DNA from 3 places in the Actinophytocola glycyrrhizae genome. Region 2 is predicted to be linked to each of the others. Evidence: riboswitches for the same ligand, from Rfam matches in the RefSeq annotation. Region 2 holds a riboswitch; each other region holds the start of a gene.
The links. A riboswitch is a leader RNA that binds a small molecule or an ion and turns the genes downstream of it on or off. The one in region 2 is predicted to bind S-adenosylmethionine.

Region 1: it holds a riboswitch for S-adenosylmethionine, as region 2 does, so the genes downstream of both, ACFPCV_RS22265 (aminotransferase class V-fold PLP-dependent enzyme) here and ACFPCV_RS11145 (methionine ABC transporter ATP-binding protein) in region 2, are expected to answer to the same signal.
Region 3: it holds a riboswitch for S-adenosylmethionine, as region 2 does, so the genes downstream of both, thrC (threonine synthase) here and ACFPCV_RS11145 (methionine ABC transporter ATP-binding protein) in region 2, are expected to answer to the same signal.

Annotation. Positions count from the first base shown of each region.
Region 1 is NZ_JBHSIS010000010.1:124,919-128,186, forward strand. Features, by position in the region: gene lspA (signal peptidase II) at 1-492, opposite strand, end outside; gene ACFPCV_RS22265 (aminotransferase class V-fold PLP-dependent enzyme) at 571-1,890, opposite strand; SAM riboswitch class IV at 1,928-2,056, opposite strand; gene sthA (Si-specific NAD(P)(+) transhydrogenase) at 2,127-3,268, shown strand, end outside.
Region 2 is NZ_JBHSIS010000006.1:82,051-85,318, reverse strand. Features, by position in the region: gene rsmA (16S rRNA (adenine(1518)-N(6)/adenine(1519)-N(6))-dimethyltransferase RsmA) at 67-930, shown strand; SAM riboswitch class I at 1,017-1,106, shown strand; gene ACFPCV_RS11145 (methionine ABC transporter ATP-binding protein) at 1,301-2,296, shown strand; gene ACFPCV_RS11140 (4-(cytidine 5'-diphospho)-2-C-methyl-D-erythritol kinase) at 2,331-3,268, shown strand, end outside.
Region 3 is NZ_JBHSIS010000022.1:382,253-385,520, reverse strand. Features, by position in the region: gene rpsT (30S ribosomal protein S20) at 176-436, shown strand; gene holA (DNA polymerase III subunit delta) at 684-1,661, opposite strand; SAM riboswitch class I at 1,810-1,940, shown strand; gene thrC (threonine synthase) at 1,952-3,211, shown strand; gene ACFPCV_RS32805 (hypothetical protein) at 3,245-3,268, opposite strand, start outside.

The DNA of each region.
Region 1 (3,268 bases), on a different contig from region 2:
GACGCAGATCGCCGCGTCGGCGATGTTGAACACGGGGAACGCCTCCCCGTTCGGCGCGAACGGCGACAGGAAGTCCACGACGTGGCCGTGCATCGCGCCCGGCGCGCGGAAGAACCGGTCGAGGAGGTTGCCGAGCGCACCGGCCAGCACCAGCGCGAGCCCGATGGCCCAGCCCGTGGACCGCAGCTTCGGCAGCACCCAGACGATGCCGATGACCACGGCGAGCGCGATGAGCGTCAGCACCCACGTCATGCCGGTGGCCATGCCCCACGCGGCACCCGGGTTGCGCACGATCTGCAGGTGGAACAGGCCGCCGAGGACCCGGACCGGTGGCTCGTGCTCGAGCCCGGCCAGCGCGAGCTGCTTGGTGACCTGGTCGATGACCAGCACGACCGGCGCGACGGCCGCGACGAGCCACACCTTCCTCGGTGGCAGCGGCGCCGTGGGCGGTTCCGCGGTGTCCGGCTCGGCGCCGGTCTCGTCGGGTTTCACGACTGGTCCTCGAAGGTTCCGACCAGCCGCGGGGTTGAATCGTTCACTCCGCTCACCGGGCCATTGTCCATGGCCTGTTCACAGGCCGGTCAGGAAGGCCGGTAGCGGACGGGTGTCCTCGACCGGCGCGTACCGGCCGTCGACCAGCTCGTACCGGCCGGCCGGGCCGTCGGTGACCAGCCGCCGCAGCGCGGTGAGCAGGCGATCGACGTGCTCGGCGGTGCTGCCCAGACCGAGGCTCGCCCGCAGCGCGCGGTCGCCGGTGAGCCTGCGCACCGCGATGTGCGCGCAGAACGCGCCATCGCGCACACCGATGCCGTACTCGGCCGACAGGTACGCGGCGACCAGGCCGGGGTCGTGGCCCTCGACGGTGAAGCTGACGACGCCGACCCGGGGCGCGTCGGCGCCGAGGATCGACAGCTGCCGCACGCCGGGGATGCTCGCGAGCCCGGTGCGCAGGCGGTCGAGCAGCTCCTCCTCGTGCGCGGTCACCGCGTCCCACGAGCGGCCGATCGTCTGGCAGGCGACCGCCAGCGCGTACGCGCCGACCACGTTCGGCGAACCGGCCTCGTGCCGCTCCGGGCCGTGGTGCCACGAGACGGCGCGCTCGGACACCAGCCTGCTCGCGCCGCCGCCCGCGAGGTACGGGTGGGCAGCACGCAGCCAGTCCGCGCGCCCGACCAGCGCACCGGCGCCGAACGGGGCGTACAGCTTGTGCCCGGACAGCACCACGTAGTCGACGTCGAGGGCCCGCACATCGACCGGGCGGTGCGGCGCGAGCTGGGCGGCGTCGAGCGCGACGCGGGCGCCGTGGCGGCGGGCGACGGCGGCGAGACGAGCGACCGGCCACAGCTCGCCGGTGACGTTCGCGGCGCCGGTGACCACGACGAGGCGGGGCCCGGCCGGGGTCGCGGCAAGGGCCTCGTCGAGGTCGCGCTCGACGTTGGCGGTCGGCGTCACGCGGTACACGTGCGGGCCGCGCCACGGCAGCAGCGCGGCGTGGTGGTCGGTGTCGAACACGACCACCGACGTGTTCGCGGGCAGCGCCCTCGCGAGCAGGTTCAGCGCGTCGGTGGTGTTGCGGGTGAACACGACCTCGTCGGTGCGGCAGGCGCCGACGAACCCGCGGACCACGTGCCGGGCTTTCTCGTAGACCTTCGTGGACACCTGCGAGGCGAACCCGGCGCCGCGGTGGACGCTGGCGTACCAGGGAAGCAGCTCGTTCACCGCGTCCCGCACGGCGTCGAGACACGGCGCGCTGGCGGCGTGGTCGAGGTTGGCGTACTGGACCCACGTGCCGTTCGCGAGGGGCACGGTGAGCCCGCTGCCCGCGACGGACGGCAGGTCCGTGCTCGGCGCTTCGACGGCGGCTCGGGCGTGGGGAATGGCAAGCGTCATGACGGGGTGCCTCCTGGGTCGGGGACCCCGCTCCCAGGGCCCGCGCTTGCCCGTCCGCACCTCGCGGAGGGCCTGGTCCTCACCCGGGGCACCCCACCGCGGTTGGAGGGTTGCCGGCCAGCAAGCCGGGGCTTCGCAGTGTCACCTGCAGCTGGCACTCATGACCTTCGTGAAGAAAAGGTAGCCGATCGACCGTTCGGCTGTCCAACGGATGTGACCCTGCCAGACTGGCCCGCATGGCTGACTACGACGTGCTCGTGCTGGGGTCCGGTCCTGGCGGGCAGAAGGCGGCGATCGCCGCGGCGAAGCTCGGCGCGTCGGTCGCGCTGATCGAACGACGCAACATGATCGGCGGCGTCTGCATCCAGACGGGCACGATCCCGTCGAAGACGTTGCGCGAGGCGGTGCTGTACCTGACGGGCATGTCGCAGCGGGAGCTGTACGGACAGAGCTACCGGGTCAAGGAGGACATCACGATCGGCGACCTGACCGCGCGGACGTCGCACGTGGTCGATCGCGAGGTGGACGTGATCCGCAGCCAGCTGGCCCGCAACGGCGTCGACGTGCTGCCCGGCCTCGGCCGGTTCCTCGACCGGCACACCGTGCAGGTGTCCGACGGCAGCGGGCACGAGCGCAAGGTCACCGCAGAGAAGATCGTGATCGCCACCGGCACCCGCCCGGCCCGGCCATCCACTGTGGACTTCGACGATCACACGATCGTGGACTCGGACGGCATCCTGGGCCTGGAGCGGATCCCCCGGTCCATGGTCGTGGTCGGCGCCGGGGTGATCGGCGTCGAGTACGCGTCGATGTTCGCCGCGCTCGGCACGAAGGTGACGGTGATCGAGCAGCGGACGCGGATGCTCGAGTTCTGCGACACCGAGGTCATCGAGGCGCTCAAGTACCAGCTGCGCGACCTCGCGGTGACGTTCCGGTTCGGCGAGACGGTCACCGCGGTCGAGCGGTACGAGAAGGGCACGGTCGCCGTCCTGGAGAGCGGCAAGAAGATCCCCGCCGACACGGTGATGTACTCGGCGGGACGGCAGGGCATGACCGAGGGGCTGGACCTGGCCGCCGCCGGGCTGACCGCGGACAAACGCGGCCGCATCACCGTCGACTCGGCCTTCCGCACCGAGGTGGACAACATCTACGCGGTCGGCGACGTGATCGGCTTCCCCGCGCTGGCCGCGACGTCGATGGAACAGGGCAGGCTCGCCGCGCACCACGCGTGCGGCGAACCGGCGCACGAGATGCACGCACTGCAGCCGATCGGCATCTACACCATCCCGGAGATCAGCTTCATCGGCCGCACCGAGGACGAGCTGACCGAACAGCGGGTGCCGTTCGAGGTCGGCGTGTCCCGGTACCGGGAGCTGGC
Region 2 (3,268 bases):
GAAGCGGGGACTCGCGGGGTTTGCGGGGGGTGGGTGGGGGTTCTTGGGGGTGGTTAGGCTCTGTGGGTGACTGAGGCTGACGTGAGTGCCCTTCTTGGGCCCGGCGACATCCGGCGGCTCGCCGCGGAGTTGGACGTCCGCCCCACGAAGAAGCTCGGGCAGAACTTCGTGCACGACCCCAACACCGTGCGCCGCATCGTGGCCGCCGCCGGGGTGCGGGCCGACGACACCGTCCTCGAGGTCGGGCCCGGGCTCGGGTCGCTCACCCTGGCCCTCCTGCCGGTCGTCCGGAAGGTGGTGGCCGTCGAGATCGACCCGGTGCTCGCCGGGCGGCTCCCCGCGACCGTCGCGGAGCGGGCGCCCGTTGTCGCGGACCGGCTCACCGTCGTCAACGCCGACGCGCTCAGGGCCACCAGCGAACAGCTCCACGCCCCGACGGCGCTCGTCGCGAACCTGCCCTACAACGTCTCCGTGCCCGTCGTGCTGCACCTGCTCGCCGAGCTGCCGACCATGACCCGTGCGCTGGTCATGGTCCAGGCCGAGGTCGCCGACCGCATGGTGGCGGGCCCCGGCTCCAAGGTCTACGGCGTGCCCAGCGTCAAGATCGCCTGGTACGCCCACGCGCGGCGGGTCGCCACGGTGCCGAGGACCGTCTTCTGGCCCGTGCCCAACGTCGACTCCGCGCTCGTCCTCCTCACCCGCCGCGAACCGCCGCCAGGGGACCGGAAAACGGTGTTCCCGCTCGTCGACGCGGCCTTCGCGCAGCGGCGCAAGACGCTCCGGGCAGCCCTCGCGACCTGGGCGGGAACAGCCGACCGGGCCGCCGGCATCCTCACCCGCGCCGGGGTCGATCCGGCCGCCCGCGGGGAGACCATCACGGTCGGCGACTACGCCTCGATAGCCCGAACGGCGGGCAAGGGACTGGAGTAACGATGTGATCCTCCGAATAGCAGGACTCAATTCGGGGGTTCGCGGGTTGCCAACCAGTGGACCCGTCAGGTGTACTTGTCAGCGGTAATCCATCCCGAGCGGCCGAGAGACCTGGCTCTGAGACGCCGCAGCAACCACCCGTCGCGGGCAGGTGCTACCGCCAGGAACGATGGAGGAGTGAGAACGGTGCAGATCCTCACCACCAGGCGGGTCATCGACCAGTGCAGGCGCACGGTCACGGGCTGTCGTCGCATGTGCTCATCGAACTGAAGCTGATTCGAGCCATCCGACTTCCCTGAGCCCTGGCCGACGGGGCCACTCACCACACGCGGGTACGCACCCGCGTGCGCCTGGACTGGAGTACCCGAACGTGATCACCGTCGAGAACCTGACCAAGTCGTTCCGAAGTACTACCGGCGCCGTGGTCGCGCTGGACGACGTCACCCTGAACGTGGAAGCCGGTGTGATCGCCGGTGTCGTGGGCCCGGCCGGGGCCGGCAAGTCCACCCTCGCCAGGGTGCTCGCCCTCCGCGAACGTCCCGACAGCGGCGTCTTCCGCCTCGACGGGCTCAACACCGCGGCGCTCGACCAGCGCAGCCTGCGCGCCGCGCGTGCCCGCATCGGCGTCGTCCCGGCAGGTGAGTCGCTCCTCGCGCAGCGCACCGCGGCCGGCAACATCGCGCTCCCGCTGGAGCAGGCCGGGGTGGACGGCCCGCGCCGCCGCGACCGGGTCGGCAAGCTGCTGGACCTGATCGGGCTCACCGACAAGGCCGCCACCTACCCCGACCAGCTCACTCCCGGCCAGCGGCAGCGGATCGCGATCGCGCGTGCGCTCGTCGGCGAGCCGACCGTGGTGCTGGCCGACGACCCGACCGGCGGCCTGGACGCGACCGGCGCCGCCGGTGTGCTCGCGGTCCTCGACCGCGCCAGGGGAGAGTTGGGCGCGACCGTCCTCATCGCCACGCAGGACGCGGGTGTCGTCCGCAAGATCGCCGACGACGTCGCGGTGCTGGAGGACGGGCGCATCCTCGAACACGGCAGGCTGCTGGACCTCGTGCAGGACCCGGACAGCCGGGTCGCGCGCACGGTCCTTCCCGCGATCGAGAAGACCGCGCCCGGTGTCGCGGACGTCGTCCTGGTCGGGTTCGCGTCGATCGGGGCGTTGCTGCCGGAGGCCGCGAGCCGGTTCGGCAACGAGATCACCGTGTCGGGCGGTGGCGTGACCAAGATCGGCGAGACGCCGGTGGCGCGGTTCCGGCTCGGCATCACCGGCGAGCGGGCCGACGCGGCGCTGGGCTGGCTGGAGGAGCGGGGCGCGTACGTGCAGCGTGCGCTGACCGGACCGCGCGCCGTGGCAGCCGCGTAGCGACCGGTCCCGGCGGTGGCCGTAGGCTTGCACGGTGCTTGCGGTAGTGCCCCGCCCGGTGACCGTCCGGGTGCCGTCGAAGGTGAACCTGCACCTCGCGGTCGGCGACCTGCGGCGGGACGGTTTCCACGAGTTGACGACCGTCTTCCAGTCGCTGTCGCTGACCGACGAGGTGACGGTCGCCGTCGCCGACGATCCCGGTGTCGAGGTCCAGGGTGAAGGCGCCTCAGCGGTGCCGACGAACGGTGCGAACCTGGCGTGGCGGGCCGTCGAGGAGCTGGCCCGGCACGTCGGCCGTGACGTCGGCGAGCTGAAGGTGCGCGTGCTGATCCGCAAGGGCATCCCGGTGTCCGGCGGCATGGCGGGCGGCAGCGCCGACGCGGCGGCCACGCTGGTCGGTCTCGCGAACCTGTGGAAGCTGGAGATCGGCCGCGACGAGCTGGCCGGGGTCGCGGCGAACCTGGGCAGCGACGTGCCGTTCATGCTGCACGGCGGCACCGCGCTCGGCACGGGCAGGGGCGAGGCGATCGTGCCCGTGCTGGCCCGCCACACCTTCCACTGGGTGCTGGCCTTCGCCCGCGGCGGCCTGGCCACCCCGAAGGTCTACGGCGAGCTGGACCGGCTCCGGGCCGAGGGCGACCCGCCTCGCGTCGGCGAGGTCGAGCCGGTGCTGGAGGCGCTCGCGTCCGGCGACCCGCACCGGCTGGCCCTGTTGCTCGGCAACGACCTCCAGGCGGCGGCGGTCTCGCTGCGCCCCGGCCTGCGGCGCACGCTGCGCGCGGGGGTGGCGGCCGGTGCTCTCGCGGGCACCGTCTCGGGTTCCGGTCCGACCTGCGCGTTCCTGTGCGCGGACGGCGACGACGCCCTGCGGGTGGCAACCGAGCTGTCCGGCGCGGGGGTGTGCCGCACGGTCCGCGTCGTCCACGGCCCGGTCCCCGGCGCCCGCGTGGTCGGTGGCGACGACGAACCGAG
Region 3 (3,268 bases), on a different contig from region 2:
GCGGCGCGGGCACCGGCAAGACCAGGAGCTTCCAGGCAGGCCGCTGAACCGCCCTGGTAGTCTCACCGGGTCGTGCCCGTGTGGCATTCCGCCCAGGAGGAAACCCGTCCGTTCCGGAGGGGCCACCCTAAATGCGGTCACGACAACCGTGATCGACATCGAGGAGTAGTCCCCCATGGCCAACATCAAGTCCCAGATCAAGCGGATCAAGACGAACGAGAAGGCGCGCCAGCGCAACAAGTCCGTCAAGTCCTCGGTGAAGACCGCGATCCGCAAGTTCCGAGAAGCAGCCGACGCCGGCGACAAGGCGAAGGCCGTGGAGCTGCTGCAGGAAGCCAGCCGCAAGCTCGACAAGGCGGCGGGCAAGGGCGTGATCCACGCGAACCAGGCGGCGAACAAGAAGTCCGCCATGGCGAAGCGCGCGAACCAGATCTGACCCAGATCTGCCCAGAACACCCCGAGGGCGCGCCGGCACAGCCGGCGCGCCCTCGTCATGTCCGGACTTGTCCACAACCGCTCCGGTTATCCACAACCAAGATCGACACCCCACCCACTGACACCCCCATCCGGTAGACTGGCAAGGCGGGATGCCCCCGGGTTCGGGTGGGGGTTGCCCACCGGCCGTTTTCGATGAATCCGCTGGTCAGCGAGCGTCCATCAGGGTCAAGCACACCCGGTGACGGTCAGGTCCGGCGGCGGGCTTCCGCCAGCTTCAGCACGGCCCGCTCCAGCGCGTAGCCCGCGTCCGCCGCGACACCCTTCACGTCCGCGTTGACGTCGGCCACCACCCGCATCGCCATCACCAGGCCCGCCGGGTGCCACCCACGCGACTGCGCCAGCGCCTTGCGGACCTTCCACGCGGGCATCCCCAGCTCACTCGACAGCCGGAACGGGTCGGCCCGGCCCGCGCCGGCCACCTTCGCGACCGTGCGCACGGCGTCGGCCAGCGCGTCGGCCACGAGCACGTGCGGCACACCCAGCTGCATCGCCCAGCGCAGCATCTCCAGCGCACCCGTCACGTCGCCGGTGACGGCCTTCTCCGCGACCGCGAACCCCGTCACGTCCGCTCGGCCCCGGTGGTAGCGGCGGATCGCCTCGACCGTGACCTGACCGTTGGTGTCCGCGACCAGTTGTGCCGCCGCGGCGGCGAGTTCCCTGAGGTCGGATCCGACGGACTCGATCAGCTCTCGTACCGCCTCCAGGTCCGTTTTCCCACCCGCCCGGCGGATCTCGTTCCGGACGAACGATTCGCGGTCACCCGGTTTGGTGATTTTCGGGCATTCGACGACCTGCGCGTCCGCCGACCGCATCGCGGTCACCAGGTCCTTGCCAGGCTTGCGGCCACCACCGTTGTGCAGCACGACAAGCTGCACGCTGTCGGCGGGTTCCTTGACGTAGGCGGCGATCGACACGGCGATGTCCTTGCCCGCCTCCTGCGCACCCTCCAGGACGATCACGCGCCGCTCGGCGAACAGCGAAGGGCTGACGAGTTCCGCGAGCTCCGGTGCGGTCAGGTCGGTCACCTTCACTCGGGTCGTCTCGGCCGTCGGGTCGGCGAGACGCGACGCCTCCACCGCGGCCTGGACGGCCCGTTCGACCAGCAGTTCCTCTTCGCCCAGCACGAGCTGCAGTGCGGGCGGGGTCACGGCGGGCGCCTTCACCCCGCCATCCTCGCATCACCCGCCCACGGCCGGGCCGACGGGCAGGCCGCCGCCCTCGAGGCCCGCTGAACCCGCTCTCGGATGATGGACCTCACATTGGCCGAGTCACGGGGTCGTGCCGTAACGTGTCCGGCAGACAACTGAATACCGCTCATCCAGAGGGGCAGAGGGATCGGCCCGAAGAAGCCCCGGCAACCGGCGTCAGCCGCATCATTCGCGTACGCGAGGACGGCGACGACCACGGTGCCAATTCCGACCCGCACGCGGGACAGATGAGGAGACACCTCGCGATGACGATCACCGCCGACGCCGGCACCACCACGCTCGACCTCGGGCCCGCACGCGCCCTGACCTGCCGGGAATGCGGCAACCAGATTCCACTCGCCCCCGAGTTCGCGTGTAGCGAGTGTTTCGGCCCGCTGGAGGTCTCCTACGAGTTCGGTGATGTCACCCGAGCCGAGATCGAAGCGGGCCCCAGGTCGATCTGGCGGTACCGCGGGCTGTTGCCCGTCCCGTCCGATGTGGACAGGCACCCCAACACCGAGCCCGGCCTCACGCGGCTCGTGAAGGCCGACCGCCTGGGCGCGGCCCTGGGCATGAAGTCCTTGTGGGTCAAGGATGACACCGGCAACCCGACACACTCCTTCAAGGACCGTGTGGTCGGCGTGGCACTCGCCGCCGCACGGCAGCTCGGTTTCCGGGTGCTCGCGTGCCCGTCCACCGGCAACCTCGCGAACGCGGTCGCGGCCGCCGCGGCCCGCGCGGGCTGGGAGTCGGTGGTGCTCATCCCGTCGTCCCTCGAACGGGCGAAAATCCTGACCACGGCCGTGTACGACGGCGCGCTGATCGCCGTCGACGGCAACTACGACGACGTGAACCGGCTCGCCACCGAACTGGCCGCGGAGCACGAGGACTGGGCGTTCGTGAACGTCAACGTCCGGCCGTACTACGCGGAGGGTTCGAAGACCCTCGGCTACGAGGTCGCCGAGCAGCTGGGCTGGCGCCTGCCCGACCAGGTGGTCGTGCCGATCGCGTCCGGTTCGCAGCTCACCAAGGTGGACAAGGGTTTCCGCGAGCTGATCGACCTCGGCCTCGTCGACGGCAGGCCGTACCGCGTGTTCGGTGCGCAGGCCACCGGCTGTTCCCCGGTCGCCGCCGCCTACAAGGCGGGCCACGACGTCGTGACTCCGGTGAAGCCGGACACCATCGCCCGGTCCCTCGCGATCGGCGCGCCCGCGGACGGCCCGTACGTGCTGGACGTCGTCCGGCGCACGGGTGGCGCGGTCGAGAACGTCTCCGACGACGAGGTCGTCGCGGGCATCCGCCTGCTGGCCAGGACCGAAGGCATCTTCGCCGAAACCGCGGGTGGTGTCACCGTGGCCACGGCCAAGAAGCTCATCGAGACCGGCCAGCTCGACCCCGAGGCCGAGACGGTCCTCCTCATCACCGGCGACGGCCTCAAGACCCTCGATGCCGTGCAGGACAAGGTGGGCCCGCGTGCGACGGTGCCGCCGTCCGCGGCCGCGGTCCGCGAAGCCCTGGCCGACTGACAGCCACCTCGCCGTGCTCTGACCCGCTGCGGGTCAGAGCGCGGCGAGCAGGTTCCG